2 regions of the Kitasatospora fiedleri genome follow, and region 1 is predicted to be linked to the other one. Evidence: riboswitches for the same ligand, from Rfam matches in the RefSeq annotation. Region 1 holds a riboswitch; the other holds the start of a gene.

What was found. A riboswitch is a leader RNA that binds a small molecule or an ion and turns the genes downstream of it on or off. The one in region 1 is predicted to bind cyclic di-AMP.
Region 2: it holds a riboswitch for cyclic di-AMP, as region 1 does, so the genes downstream of both, QMQ26_RS19730 (M23 family metallopeptidase) here and QMQ26_RS10205 (C40 family peptidase) in region 1, are expected to answer to the same signal.

Annotation. Positions count from the first base shown of each region.
Region 1 is NZ_OX419519.1:2,164,002-2,171,518, forward strand. It holds gene QMQ26_RS10185 (glycosyltransferase family 87 protein) at 1-15, shown strand, start outside; gene QMQ26_RS10190 (carbohydrate kinase family protein) at 245-1,039, shown strand; gene QMQ26_RS10195 (gluzincin family metallopeptidase) at 1,103-2,152, opposite strand; gene QMQ26_RS10200 (C40 family peptidase) at 2,380-3,441, opposite strand; gene QMQ26_RS10205 (C40 family peptidase) at 3,649-4,743, opposite strand; cyclic di-AMP (ydaO/yuaA leader) riboswitch at 4,754-4,910, opposite strand; gene QMQ26_RS10210 (C40 family peptidase) at 5,307-6,347, opposite strand; gene QMQ26_RS10215 (NYN domain-containing protein) at 6,532-7,517, opposite strand, start outside.
Region 2 is NZ_OX419519.1:4,248,585-4,256,101, forward strand. It holds gene QMQ26_RS19700 (SpoIIE family protein phosphatase) at 1-318, opposite strand, end outside; gene QMQ26_RS19705 (hypothetical protein) at 479-703, opposite strand; gene QMQ26_RS19710 (hypothetical protein) at 880-1,071, opposite strand; gene QMQ26_RS19715 (TetR-like C-terminal domain-containing protein) at 1,102-1,686, opposite strand; gene QMQ26_RS19720 (alpha/beta fold hydrolase) at 1,686-2,555, opposite strand; gene QMQ26_RS19725 (YiaA/YiaB family inner membrane protein) at 2,719-3,009, opposite strand; cyclic di-AMP (ydaO/yuaA leader) riboswitch at 3,237-3,400, shown strand; gene QMQ26_RS19730 (M23 family metallopeptidase) at 3,411-4,208, shown strand; gene QMQ26_RS19735 (IS1182 family transposase) at 4,277-5,854, shown strand; gene QMQ26_RS19740 (hypothetical protein) at 6,159-6,971, opposite strand; gene QMQ26_RS19745 (GNAT family N-acetyltransferase) at 7,022-7,517, shown strand, end outside.

The DNA.
Region 1 (7,517 bases):
GCCGACCGCCCCTGACCCGGCCCTGTCCCGGCCCTGACCCGGCCCTGTCGCGGCCCTCCCCGGTCCTGTCCCGGACCACCGCCTGCAAGTTTCTGAAACTCCTTGCAGCGCGGGTCCCGGGCTGTCACCATCACCGGATGATCGACTACGACATCCTGATCGTCGGTGGCGTCGGCGTGGACACCATCGTGCGGGTGGACCGGCTGGAGGTCCCCCCGGGCCGCGACTCGCTGGCCGTCCCCCGGTGCTGGACTACCCGGCGCACACCGGCAACGGCGTGGCCCTGGCCTGCCTGGCGCTCGGTCTGCGCACCAAGTTCGCCGACTTCCTCGGCGACGACCCGCAGGGCGCCCTGGTGCTGGCCGAGTACGCCCGCCGCGGCCTGGACTTCAGCCACCTGCCCGCCCCGGCCGGCACCCCGCGCAGCGTCAACCTGGTCGACCGGGACGGCCTGCGGTTCTCCTTCTACGACGGCCGGCACCCGGCGGACGCCCGGCTGCCGCGCGCGTTCTGGCTGCCGCTGCTGGAGCGCTCGGCGCACGTCCACCTGTCGATCACCGGCGTCAACCGGGACATGTACCCGGACATCGAGCGGCTGGGCCGCAGCAGCTCCACCGACCTGCACGCCTGGGACGGCGCCAACGGGCACCACCTGCACTACGCCCTCCGCTCGGACCTGGTGTTCCTCTCCGCGGCGGGCCTCGGGGGCCGACCGGAGGCGGCGATGCGCGCGGTGCTGGCCCGGGGCCGGGCCGAGCTGGTGGTGGCCACCGCGGGCGCGGACGGCGCCTTCCTGCTGACCCGGGAGGACGCTGCGCCCCGGCACTTCCCGGCGGTCGACCCGGGCGCCCCGGTCGTGGACAGCAACGGCGCGGGCGACGCCTTCGTCGCCGGCTTCCTGCACCGGCGGCTGGCGGGCCGCCCGGTGGAGGAGTGCATGCGGGCCGGCGCGGTGGCCGGGGCGTACACCTGCACCGTCGCGGGCACCCACACCGCGTTCCTGGACGCGCCCGGCCTGGAGCGGGCCCTCGACGCCTGAGCGCGGCACCCTGCCCGGATCAGCCCGGATCAGCCCGGATCAGCCCGGATCAGCCCGCCCGGCTCAGCTCCGGAGCCGGGCCACCTCGGCCGTCCAGTCCTTGGTGAACTCCGCCACCCCGAGCCCGAGTTGGGCCTTCATGGCGCGCTCCAGCCCGCCCTCGCCGAAGGCCCCGACGGTGCGGTAGAGCGCCACCAGCCGGTCCTGCCCGTACCGGCGGGCGATCAGGTCGCAGGCCAGCCAGGCCAGCTCGTAGGCCTGGGCGATGCCGGCCGCACCGGCCGTGAACGCCTCGTCGGCGGGCAGCGCGGCGGGCAGCCGCCCGGCCTGGACGTCCTTGGCCAGCTCGGGGGCGATCTGCCGGGCGGTGCGCCCGGCGTCCCGGTAGCCGGTGTAGTCGGCGACGCCCTCGGAGAGCCACAGCGGCGTCCAGGACCTGGTGTCGGCCCGGGTGGCGACGTGGGTGGCCTCGTGGGTGACCACCACCCGGCGGCCGAGTTCGCTGAGCTGCCGGTACGCGTCGGGGTTGACCACGATCCGGTCGGCGGGGGTGTGCACGGGGGCGCCGCCGACCGCCAGGGTGACCGCCGCTATGCCCTGGTAGGCGTCCGCGGAGACGTCCATCCGGCGGGCGAACTGCTGCTCGGTGAGCGGCAGTTCGAGCAGCAGCCGACCCGCGAACGGCCCCCAGACCGCCTCCACCGCGGGCACCGCCCGGTCCGCCAGCTCGGCCAGCGCGGCCAGTTCCGCCACCTCGCCGAGGCCGAGCACCAGGCCGCGCCTGCCCTCCGCGGTCCGGACGGTGCCCAGGTCCCAGGGCGCGGCCGCGCCGGTCGGCACCTCCCGGGCCACCCGCCAGCCGGCCGCCTCACGCACCAGCTCGACCTGCCGCTCCAGCAGCACCGGGTAGTCGTCCACCCCGGCCAACCGGTAGCCCAGTTCGGCGCCGACCCGCACCCGGTCCGCGTCGGCGGGCGGCTCGGCGAAGGAGGTCAGCTTCAGCGTGTACGCGGCGAAGCGCAGCCCGGCGGTCCGGGTCAGCAGGTCCCGGTCGGCCTCCTCGGCGCCGTCCGCGGAGCCCGCCAGCAGCCCGGCGGTGTCCCGGCCGGCCACCGCGCGGGCCCGCTGCTCCAGCAGCCGTACGGCGGTCTCCCGCAGCCCGGGCGGCGGCGCGGGCGGCGCGGCGGGGGCCGGCCGGGCGGGCCGGACCGGCGGGAGCGAGAGCTGGGTGGCCCCGGCGGCGGCCAGCAGCAGGGCGGCCCGCCGGGACAGCGGAGCACCGGCCCGGCCCGGCCCGGTGGCCGTCGCCGGGTCGGTGACCAGGGGCTCGTCGACGAGGCTCAGACCCGCACCACCGTGTTGACCGGCATCGCGCCGACGCTCTCGTAGCGGACCCGGGCCCCGGGGTAGGGGGCGTGCACGACGACGCCCCCGCCGGCGTACATGCCGACGTGGTGCCTGTCGCTGTAGAAGATCACCAGGTCTCCGGGCCGGGCTTCGGCGAGGCTCACCCGCCGGCCGGCCGTGGCCTGCGCCTGCGAGGTCCGCGGCAGGGTCACTCCGGCCTGCCGCCACGACCAGTACATCAGACCGGAGCAGTCGAAGGTGCCGGGGCCGGTCGATCCGTAGACGTAGGGGGAGCCGATCTTGGAGAGGGCGGCGGCCAGCGCGGCGGCGGCCCGGTCGGAGGAGGGCGGCTGGTCGCCGAGGTCGATCCGGTCGGTGCCGCGGGTGGCGCGCTGCCGGGCCGCCCGGGCGTCGTCGGCCGTCAGCCGGGCCCGCTCGGCGGGGGCGAGGCCGTTCAGCAGCCGCTGGGCCGTGGCCAGCCGCTCGCGGACCTCGTCCTTGGCGGCGGACAGCCGCTGCCTGGCCCGCTCCAGCTCGTCGAGCTTGGCGCCGGCCTCGTGCCGGCGCTCGTCGAGCCGCCGGGCCCGCTCGGCCAGCTCGCGCAGCCGGTCGCCCTGCCGGGCGGTGGCCTGTTCGAGCGAGCGGGCGCCGGTCAGGTAGCCGGCCGGGTCCTGGTCGAGCATCAGCCGGACGGCGGGGTCGATGCCCTGGGAGCGGTACTCGGCGGCGGCGACGGCGCCCAGGTCGCCACGCATCCGGTTCAGCTCCTCCTGCCCGGCGGCGACCTGGTCCTGGAGGGCGCCGGCCTCGGCCTGGAGCCGCCGCTGCTGCTCCAGCGCGGCGTTGCACTGCTCGGAGGCCCGCTCGGCCTCCTCGTAGAGCTGGTCGACCCGGGCCTTGACCTCGCCGCGGTTGGGCGGGTCGGCGGGGCTGAGCGGGGCCGCGGCGGCCCCGCCCACGGTCAGGCCGAGCGCGCCGGTGGCGGCGGCGGTGAGCGCCAGGGCGCGGGCGAGGCGCTGGACGCCGGGCAGTGGGGTGCGGCGGGGCACGGACACGCGCGACGGCTCCGTTCTGCGGCCGGCCTCCGCCGCCGCCCGCGGTCGGACGGCCGTCCTCGCGGGGGCCCGGGGGCAGAGGTTAGCGATTCCGGCCGATCCAGTCCAAACCCCGACAGCACCGAATATTTGACCCCTAATCGGGCATTCGCACGAGAACGGCCCGGCACCCCGTACGGGGTACCGGGCCGGGGCCTCGACGGAGCGTCAGATCCGGACGATCCGGTTGATCGGCATGGCGGTCGCCGACTCGTAGCGGACCTGCGCGCCGGTGTGCGGGGCGTGGATGATCTGCCCGTTGCCGACGTACATGCCGACGTGGTGCTGGTCGCCGTAGTAGATGATCAGGTCGCCCGGGCGGGCGTTGGCGATGTTGGTGCCGAGGCTGGTGCCGGCCCCGGCCTGCGCCTGCGAGGTGCGCGGGATCGACACCCCGGCCTGCTTGTAGGCCCACTGCATCAGCCCGGAGCAGTCGAAGGTGCTCGGCCCGGCCGCGCCGTAGGAGTACCAGCTGCCCAGCTTGGAGGCCGCCGCGCCGACCGCGTTGCCCGAGAAGCTGGAGGACGCCGGGGCGTTCAGCTCCGCCCGGCCGCTGTCGCGGGAGGCCCGCGGCTGCTGCTGCTGTTGCTGCTGCTGGGCGGAGTCGGCCTTCGCCTTGGCGTCCGCGGCGGCCTTGGCCTCGGCGGCGGCGAGCTGCTCGCGCTCCTGCTGGGTCAGCGTGTTGAGCAGTTCCTGGGCCTTGGCCAGCTTCGCCTGGACGTCCTCCTTGTCGGCCTTGAGGGCCTTGGTGGTGGTGTCCAGTTCGGCGAGCTTGGTCTCGGCCTCCTTGCGCTGCGCGTCGAGCTTGGCCTGCTCGTTCTGGAAGGTCTTGAGCAGGTCGGCCTGGGTGGAGCCGACCGCGTTCAGCGCGCCGGCCTGGCCCAGGAAGGTGTCCGGGCTGCTGGAGAGCATCAGCTGCATGGTCTGCGGCATGGTGCCGGTGCGGTACTGCTCGGCGGCGATGCCGGCCAGCGACTCCCGGGCGGAGGTCACCTGCTCCTGCTGCCGGGCGAGCTGGTCCTGGAGCTGGCCGACCTGCTTCTGCAGGTCCTGCTGCTTCTCGACCGAGGCGTTGAGCGCCTCCGTCTTCACCTCGGCCTGCTCGTTGAGCTCGTCGACCTGGGCCTTGACCTGGTCCTTGGTCGGTGCCGGGTCGGCGTGCGCCCCGCCCTGGGCGGAGAGCGCCACGGCAGCGGCGGCGGTGGCAGTGAGAATCGAGACCCGGGCACGGCCGACGGGCTTGGGACGGCGATGGGACGCCACGAAGGCGGACTCCTTCTTCCTCACACCGCCTACCGGGTGAGCTGACGGGTTCGGGCTGGAAGAGATGCCCTACGGCGCTTCACCGACCGCGCGCGGCGGTCGGCCCGGCGCCGATTCACCCCGGGGGAACGTGGTTCCCCGGCTCCGTTCGACAGCACCCCCGCAGGGGTATCCCCGTCGGCAGACCCGGTGTTGACGGTCTGCCCGCTGCGTCACGGACTCGGCGGCGACCTCCGCCGCCGCCCCCCTTGGGCGATCGACACTGCGGTGGTCGAAGCACGACCCTAGTAACCGATCCGTGATCCGTTCAAATCCTTGTCGGAAAAAAATCTGATTCTGAATCAAATACCTCGACACATATGACCGAACGTGATCGATTCACTACCCAGCACGGAGCAATTCTCACCCTGCGGCCGAGAAACACCACACCCGGGCGTGTCACGGATCACAGCGGGATCTCGACCGGCCCGGGCGTGTCACGGTACGTCAATTGTCGCCCGACGGGGCGTTTGTCCGATTCGCCGGACCGTCGGTCGGCCCCGACCAGACCCAACCGGACCCGGTCAGACCCGGCGGATGGTGGAGATCGGCAGGGTGTCGACCTTCATCGTCTTCACCACGTCACCGGTGCGCGGCGCGTGCACCACCAGGCCGTTGCCGATGTACATGCCGACGTGGTGCCGGTCGCCGTAGTAGATGACCAGGTCGCCGGGCTGCGCGTTGTGCCAGTCGGTGCCCACGTTGGTGCCGTAGCTGCCCTGCGACTGCGAGGTGCGCGGCAGCGAGACGCCGGCCTGCTTGTACGCCCACACCATCAGGCCCGAGCAGTCGAAGGTGCTCGACCCGGTGGCGCCCCACACGTACGCCGAGCCCTGCTTGCCGAGCGCGGCCGCCACCGCGGTCGCCGCGTAGCCGCTGGCCGGCGGCAGGGTGGACGGGTCCACCCGGGAGGCGCTGCGCGAGGCGGTGCCGCCGCCCGAGCCGCGGAGGATGGAGGCGCGGTCCGCGGCGTTCAGCTTGGAGAGCAGCTTCTGCGCCTCGGCGAGCTTGGCGTTCACGTCGTTCTTGGCGTCGTTGAGCGCCTGGGTCTGGCTGTCCAGCTCCTGGAGGACCTGGGAGGCCTCCTGCTTCTGCTGGTCCAGGCGGCGCTGCTGGTCCTTGAGCGACTTGAGCGTCTCGGCCTGGGTGCTGGCCGCCTGCCCGAAGGAGGTGGCCTGGGTGAGGTACTGGTCCGGGTTCGAGGAGAGCATCAGCTGCATCGACGGGTCGACGCCGCCCTGCCGGTACTGGTCGCCGGCCACCGCCGCCAGCCCGGAGGCCAGCTCGGTCAACTGCTCCTGGCCGCGGGCCACCTGGTCCTGCAGGTCGTCGGCCTGCTTGCGGAGCTGGTCGGCCCGCTCCTTGGCGCCGTTGTACTTCTCGGCGGACTGCTCCTGCTCCTCCAGCAGCTTGTCGACCTGCGCCTTCACCTCGTCCTTGTTCGGCTGGGCCGGGGCGGCGTGCGCGCTGGCCTGGGCCGTCAGGGCGACCGCGGTCGCGGCGGCAGCGGTGAACACGGAGATCCGCGCACGGCTCGGCTGCTTGGGACGGCGGTGGGAGGCCAAGGGGGAGCTCCTTCTTCCTGCTGGACTCACCCCGACGAGTGATGGTCCGGAATATAGGTTTGACGCCAGACCCTAGTGAAGTCCCCGCCCCCGCGTCCACTCCCGGGGGCTTTCGGATGCCCACCCCCGCCCCCTTTCACGGGACCGTCACACTCCGGCCGCCCGGGGGCCCGCCGACCACCCCTCAGCTGCGCGCCAGCCGGTTCAGCAGCAGCACCGAGGCCACCGGCCGCGCCCCCGCCTTGCGGACCCCGTCGGCGACCTCCCGGTCGGCGGAGACCACCACCACCGGACGGCCCTGCGGCTCGGCCCGCACCAGCCGGCGGATCAGCTCGTCCGCGGTCTCCCCGGTCCGGCTGAAACGCACCCGCACCCCGCGCGGCGGGGCCATGATCACCGGCACGTCCAGGTCCTGGCCGTCGAACACGCAGGTCACCTCGGCCTGGGTGCGCTGGGCCAGCATCGCCAGCCCGCCCAGCAGCCGCATCCGCTGCTGCTCCAGCGGCAGTTGGGGGTAGCCGGTCTTGGTCACGTTGTAGCCGTCCACCACCAGGTGGACCTGCGGGATGGCCAGCAGCTGGTCCAACAGCGCCGGGTCGTCCTCGGCCAGGCCGCGCCGGGCCACGTCGTGCGGCGAGGCCGAACCGGGCTCGACCGCCTCCACCAGGTCGGCCGGGCGCAGCGCGGTCACCGGCAGCGCCAGCTCGCGCTGGAGGCCCTGGGCCGACTGCAGCACGCTGTCCAGCAGCAGCCGCAGCCGCATGTCCTCGACGCTGCGGCCCTCCCGGGCGGTGCGCCGCCCGCTCTCCACCGCGGCCTCCAGCTCGGCGACCCGGTGCCGCAGCCGCCGGGCCTCGCTCTCGGCGGCGCTGCGCTCGGCGGCGGCGGCGGCCCGGGCCTCGGCCAGCTCCCCGGCCAGCCGGCGGTTCTCGGCCTGCGCCCGCCGGGTGTCCGCCTCCAGCGAGCGGACCTTCTTGCGCAGCGACTCCGCCTCCCGGCGCACCCCCTCGGCCTCGGCCCGGTGCCGCTCCAGCTCGCCGCGGGCCGCGGCCCGGGCCTCGGCCAGCTCCTCCTGGAGCTTCTCGGCCAGCCGGGCGGCCTCGGCGGCGGCGCCCTCGGCGTCGACCCGCTCGGCCTCCTCGCCGGCCTCCTCCACCAGCCGGGCCCAGC
Region 2 (7,517 bases), 2.1 Mb from region 1:
GTCCGCGCTGGTCCGCTGCGGGCTCAGCAGCACCGGCTCCCGCCGCCGCAGCGCCAGCGCCACCGGCAGCTCGCCCGCCGGGTCCACCACGGCGTACTTGCGGTGCGCCCACGCGGGCAGTCCGTGCGAGGCGGTCAGCCGCAGCGCCCCGCCGCCGTCCAGCAGGTACAGCGCCGAGCCCTCGCCGGTGATCCAGGCCGGGCCCTCGGCCAGCAGCGCCGCCAGCAGCTCCGCCGCGCTCGACGCCCGCAGCAGCGCCCGTACGCACCGCAGCTCGGACCGGCTGGCGCGGCGCGGGGAGCTCTGGTCCTGGTCCATGGGAGGCGCCCGGCCCTTCCGGTCGACGTGCCAGTGCTGCCCATCCTATGGACGCACCGGGCAACCGGGCGCTTTCACGACACGTGGGACAGCACCGGCATTTCCGACATCCGGTCCGACATCCGGTCCGACATCCGGCCGCTACCGGTGCCGCCCGCGGCTACTGGCCGTCGACCTCGCCGTACCCGCGCTGCGGGCGCGCGGCGACCGGCCGCAGCGAGCGCAGCGAACGCGCCACCGCGATCCCGCGCAGCAGCGCGGTGCCCCAGCCCTCCCGCGGCGGGGCGGCCGCCGGGCGCGCGACGCCGGGCGCGCCGTCCGGCGCCGTCCGGGGAACGGGGATCAGCCCGGTGCCGGGCTCGGTGCGCTGGGTCGCCTGCGGCATGTCCTGGTCCTCCGTGCTTGTCGGTCACACCCGTGGAAGGTCTCCACGCGGTATGACTTCCCGACCGAAGGACAGTCTGACCCACCAGTGGTGTCGGAATGGTGGGCGTCAGGTTGCGAAAAGGTGTGGACGTCACGCCACCGGCGCGTTCCCCCGCGGACCGGTGGCCGCCCGGGTCACGCCCCGGGCTGCTCGGCGTCCGGCCGCACGGTGTCCCCGTCCAGCGGCAGGTCCGGGGCGGAGACGGCGTCCTTGAGCGGGCCGAGCCCGGCCCCGTGCTCCGGCGCCGCGTGCGCGCCGGGGGCGGTGAGGGAGGCGACCACGCCGACGGCGAGCGAGGCAAAGGCGAGCAGGCTGCGCTTCTTCATACCGGGTAGAACGCGGCAGCGCCCCGGAGGTCACGCGCCTTCCGCGCCGGGCCAGTTGGCCAGGCCCTCGACCAGCACGCCGGTCAGCCGCTCCAGCGTGACGTCCGTGCCCTCGGCGAGCCGGAACGCCCCCGCCGTGGTCAGCGAGGCGTACCCGTGGGCCGCGGCCCGCAGCGTCCGCACCGCGTGCACCGCCTCCGAGCCCGCCAGCCCGTAGCCGCGCAGCACCGCGAACAGCACGCCCACCAGCCGTTCGGCCGCCGCGGCCAACTCCGGGCCCGGCTCCGGGTCCGGCGCCTGCGGCAGCGCCGCGTACCGGCGGGGGTGGCGCAGCGCGTACCCGGCGTAGGCGGCGAGCAGGGCGCGGACCGCCGCGTCCCGGGAGTGGCCGAGGACGGCGGCGGCCAGGTGGTCGGCCAGTTCCCCGGTGGTGCGGACGGCGACCAGCCGGCGCAGTTCGGGCAGGCCCCCGGCGACGTGCTTGTACAGCGAGGGGGTGGCGACACCGGCCCGGGCGGCGACGGCGGCCAGGGTGAGCGCCTCGACGCCGCGTTCGTCGATCAGTTCGAGGGCGTGGTCCACCACGGCGGCGGTGGAGAGTCCGGCGCGGGGCATCAGCGGGCGGTCCCGTTCTCGTCGGCCGCCCCGGCCTGCCCGGCCGGCCCGCCCAGTCCGGCCAGGAAGGGCAGCAGGGCGTCGGCGACGGCCTGCGGGTGACTGGCCATCGGGTAGTGGCCGGCGCCGCCGATCATCACCGTGCGGCCGCGCAGCGCGGCGGCCTGCCGGTCGGCGACCAGCCCGGGCTGCGGGAAGTCCGGGTCCTTGTCGCCCATCAGCACCAGCGCGGGCACGTCGACCGCCGCGCACCAGCCGACCGGCGCGGAGTCGCCCCGCAGGTAGCCGCGCAGCGCGGCCTTGCGGGCGGGCTCGCGGAGCATCGCGGCCAGCCCGGCCCGGTAGACGTCGAAGTCGGCGGGCCGCTCGCCCTGGTAGTAGAACTTCTGCATCGCGCTCCACAGCCCGGGGAACGCGCTGACCAGCGGGGCGGCCAGGCCGAACAGCGCCTTCTGGAAGCCGTTCAGCGGCAGGTTCTCGACGAACGCGTCGATCAGCACCACACCGCCGGTGCGCCCGGGGGCGAGCGCGGCGGCCCGGACCACGCTGGCGCCGGTGTACGAGCTGCCGACCAGGACGGCGCCGCGCAGGTCCAGGTGGTCCAGCAGGGCCGCCAGGTCCTCGGCGATCGCGGCCGGGCTGTGGTCGGTGAAGCCGGTCGAGGACTCGCCCATGCCGCGCAGGTCCATGCTGACCACCCGGTGCCCGGCGGCGCCCAGCAGCGGGGCGAGGTGGCGGTAGACCGCCCGCTTGTCGAGCATGCCGGGCAGCAGGACGACCGGGGTGCCGGGGCCGGGGGCGTCGTCGTAGGCGATCCGGCCGTCGGTGACGTCGAGGTACCGGGTGGTGGTGCCGAGGGTGCTGTTCATCGCGGGCCTCCTGGCGGGCGTCCGGCGCTCCGGGCGCTCGGGGCCCGGCTCCTGCCGATAGCCATAAAGCTAAGGCTAATAGCCTTAGCCGTCAACTCCCGGTCACCGGCACGCCCGCGCCGCCCGCCCGTCGGGCGCCCGCATCCCGCCGGGTCCCGTCCCGTCAGATCCCGTCGACCTTGAACGGGTCGTGCTCGGCGAGCAGCTTCTCCAGCCGGGCCTGGTCGACCCGGCTGGTGAGCGCGCCCTCGTCCTGGCGGTCGCGGATCACCTTGGCCAGCGTGAACGCGGAGGTGATCTCGTAGAGCAGGCCGACGCCGAGGAAGGCGCGCATCCAGGCGCTGACCGGGAGGTAGGCGATCCCGAGGACGAGGGCGGCCGTGGCGAACGCGAAGGAGGCGACGGCCTGCAGGTAGTAGGCGGAGGTGGTGCGGTGCGGCACGGATGCGGTCATGGGGCCAGGGTCCCGCCGGGGGTGGCGGGGGGTCGTGAGTACGGATACTCAACCGCGCCGTCACGGTCCGTCATGTCCGGAACCGGGCCCCTTGGCGAACCGTCACAAATCGCCCATAGGGCATCAGGAAAGTTTCACTGCACCTCGGTAGGCGCTTGGAATCATGGGGTCCATAGGATTAACGTTTGATAACGCAGCGCGGTCGGCAACGCCGTAACCATGCGGCACCGTGCGCCACGCCTAATCCATCGGGCCCGCCCCCGCGGTCGGGCCCGGGAGCCGGGGAACCACGTTCCACCGGGGTGAATCGGGACGGCCCTGGGCCCGACCGTAGGAGACCTTCCACCTCCGAACCCGTCAGCTAACCCGGTCGGCGGCAGGGAAGGAAGGAGCGCGCCCCCGTGGCGTCGACCTACACCGAGAGCACCGGCACCCAGCTGCTCGACCACCCGGTCGAGACCGAACCCATCCGGCCCCGGCTGCCCCGCCAGGCCCGCGTCGGCGCACCGCTGCTGGGCGTCACCGCGATGACCGCCGCCCTCGGCGCCACCGGCCTCGCCGCCGCCCCCGCCCAGGCCGCCGTCCCGGCCCCGGCCCCCGTCGCCGCCGCCGACGAAGCCTCCGAGGGACTGCTCGCCGCCGACCCCGGCCTCGCCCTGGCCGCCCGCATCCTCCAGCAGGCCGACGGGCAGCGCACCGCCACCGAGGAGTCCGCCCGGGTCGCCGCCGCGCAGGAGGCCGAGACCAAGCACGCCGACCGCCGGGCCGAGACCGCGGCCGACCCCGCGGCCACCGAGGCCGGGGCCGAAGCCGTCCTCCCGGTCGCCGACTACCGACTGGCCGACCCGTCCGCCCAGCCGGGCGCGCACTGGGCCCACCTGCACACCGGTCTGGACTTCGCCGCCCGCACCGGCACCCCCGTCACCGCCGTCACCGCCGGCACCGTCACCTCGGCGGGCTGGTCCGGCACCTACGGCTACCGGGTCATCCAGACCCTCCCCGACGGCACCGAGCTCTGGTACTGCCACCTCTCCCGGATCGCCGCCCCCGCCGGCCGGGTCGCCGCCGGCACCGTCCTGGGGGCCGTCGGCGCCACCGGCAACGCCACCACCCCCCACCTGCACCTCGAAGTCCGCCCGGGCGGCGCGGCCCCCGTCGACCCCCTCCCCTGGCTGCACCACCTCGGCCTCCGGCCCTAGAAGACTGGTGAAGATCTTGAGTTCTGGTCTCGCCGCGCAAGCGGCGGGACCAGACTCGTTTCGTGGCGATGGGGGAATGGGCTGGAGAGACGGTCGGGCCGGATGTGTGGGAGACCTGCCGGGGCCTGATCCCGGCGGGCAGTGTGTTCGCGTTTCTGGCCGAGCACCGGGGCCGGCTGTTCCCGGCGGTGATGTTCGCGGACATGTACCCGTCGGCGAACGGCCGCCCGAGCATGCCGCCGCAGGTCCTGGCCACGGCGATCACGCTGCAGGCCCTGCACGGCCTGTCGGACTTCGAGACCGTGCAGGAACTGCGGTGCGACCTGCGGTGGAAGGCCGCCTGCGGGCTCGGCCTGCACGACACGGCGTTCGACCCGTCGCTGCTGGCCTACTTCCGCCGCCGACTGGCCCGCTCGGCGCGGCCGGAGCGGGTCTTCGAGGCGGTGCGCGAGGTCGTGAGGGCGACCGGCGTGCTGAAGGGCCGTCACCGCCGGGCGTTGGACTCCACCGTGCTGGACGACGCGGTCGCAACCCAGGACACCGTCACCCAACTCATCTCCGCGATCCGGGCGGTGATCCGCGAGGTCCCCGGCGCCGACGAGGCCGCAGCCGTCCGGTGCACCGCGCACGACTACCGCGATCCGGGCAAGCCCCGCATCGCCTGGAACGACCGGCAGGCCCGGGCGGACCTGGTGGACGCCCTGGTCGGTGACGCGCTCGGACTGCTCGGGCACCTGCCCGAGCGGCAACTCGGCGAGAAGGCCGCGAACGCGGCGGGCCTGCTGGCCCTGGTCGCAGGTCAAGACGTCGAGCCCGCCGACGATTGCGACGGCCGGGACGGACGCTGGCGCATCACCCGGGGAACCGCACCCGACCGCATCGTCTCCACCGTCGACCCCGATGCCCGCCACGTCCACAAGACCCGCAGCCACTACCAGGACGGCTACAAGGCCCACCTGGCCGTCGAGCCCGAGACCGGCCTGTTCACCGCCGTCGCGCTCACGCCCGGCAGCGGCAGCGAACACCACGAGGCCACCGTTGCGCTCGACCTGCTCGCCGACGAGGACGAACCGGTGGACGCCTTCGGTGACACCGCCTACTCCACCGGCCCCGTCCGTGAGGCGTTGCAGCAGGCCGGGCACCGGCTGTTCCTCAAACCCGCCCCGCTGAAGACCGCCGTGGTGGGCGGGTTCGGCCTCGACGACTTCGCCATCGACACCACCGGCGGCACGGTCACCTGCCCGGCCGGCCACACCGTCCCCCTGTCCGCACCGTCCGGGCGGAAGATGCAACGCAAGGCACTGTTCACCGACCAGTGCACCGGCTGCCCGCTGCGACAGCGGTGCACCACCGCCAAGGCCGGGCGGATCATTACCATCCGTCCCCACCAGGACCTGCTCGCCGCAGCCCGCCACCAAGCAGCCACCGACCCCGATTGGCAGGCCGCCTACCGACGCTGGCGGCCACCCGTCGAACGCGCCGTCGCCTGGCTCGTCGCAGGCGGCAACCGCCGGCTACGGCACATCGGCACGATCAGGAACAACGCCTGGCTCCACACCCGCGCCGCCGCCCTCAACCTCCGAACCCTGATCAACCTCGGACTCGACCACAACGGCACCACCTGGCACATCCCGGCCACCGTGTGACAGCGGCAGCCCAGATCACACCAAGATCTTCACCAGTCTTCTAGGCCCTGTCCGGCCGATCTTGCCGGGCGCGCGACGCCGGATCATCCCTCCCCCAGCCCCAAGGGGGGCTGGGAGGTGCCCCCTCGGAAGCACCGGCGAAACACCCGAGTACACCCAGTACGAGGGCGTTCCGCCGGCACTCCCAGCCGGGCGCCCGACGCCGCGCGCTGATCCGACAAGATCGGCCGGACAGGGCCCAGCCACCCGGATCGGCGCTCCCGCGCCCGGCCGCCCCGGCCCGCTCAGTGCTCTCCGGCCCCGCTCAGTACTCCTCGGGGGCCAGCTCCGGGAACTCCTCCAGCAGCAGCCGCGGCAGCCCCGGGACGGTCCACTCGCCGCACAGGTCGATCGCGGCCTGCGCCACCGCCTCCTCGAACTCCTCGAACGCGCCGGTGAGTTCGGCGGGCATCGGCAGCCCGCGGGCGTTCAGCTCGGCGAGGTTGCGGTAGCTGCGCCGCATCAGGCCCTGCTCCAGCAGCCGCCGGGCCCCGTCGGTGGAGACGCCGATCAGCAGCGGCCGTCCCGGCTGGTCCCAGTGGCCGTCCCCGTCCAGGCCGGGCACCCGGTCGAAGGCGGCGAAGCGCTCCTCCTCCGGGAGTTCGCGGAACGCCGCCAGCCAGGCCCGGACCGCACCGAGGTCCGCGGTCGGCACCCCGTCCGCGCGCAGCAGCAGGGCGTACAGCCGGGGCCAGGTCACCAGGTCGGAGCGGCGCAGCAGGGAGAGCAGCACCTCGCCCTGCCAGTCGGCCTCCGCGCGGAGCTTCTCCGCGCGCTTGGCGTTCAGCCGCCGGGCCGCCCGCTGCCGCTCGATCAGCAGCCGCACCGCCGCCGGGTACGCCGCCGGGTCGCCGTCCGGTTGCACGTACAGGTGGAGCTGCTCGTAGAGCAGGTGCTCCAGCACCGGGGAGGTGAGTTCGGGGAGGCCCTCGTGCAGCCGGGCCCCGCCCAGCTCCAGCAGGGTCAGCACGGTCCGCACCGCCGGCTCGGGCACCGGGTCGAGCCCCGCCCCGTCCGCCCAGCTCAGCAGATCGGCGGCACGGGTGCGGGGGAGCAGGTGCAGGTCGTCGTCGTCCACCCCGGTACGGTAGCCGGTCCCCGGACCGGCGCCCGGTAGGGTCGGCGGCCATGGAGACCCTCCGGCTGTGCGGCCCCCGGCTCACCCTGCGGGAGTACCGGCACACCCCGGAGGAGGTGGCCGCCCTGCACGCGGTGCACGGTGACCCCGAGACGGTCCGCCACCTCCCGTTCGGGGTGCGGGACTTCGAGGACCGCGCCGACCAGGTCGAGCTGTACCTGGAGACCGCCGAGGAGGAGCCCCGGACGCACTACCGGCTGGCCGTCGACGACCCGTCGGGCGAGCCGGTCGGCCAGGCCGCGCTCACCCGCGAGGACGGGCACGCGGCCCGGCTCGGCTGCGTCCTGCGCCGCGACACCTGGGGCCGCGGGTACGCCGCCGAGGTCACCGCGCTGCTGTGCGCGCTCGGCTTCGAGACCCTGGGCCTGTACCGGCTGGCGGCCCGCTGCGACCCCGCCAACACCGCCTCGGTCCGGGTGCCGGCCCGGGCCGGGTTCCGGTACGAGGGCCGGGTCCGGGCCGAGTCGCACCGGGACGGCGGGTGGC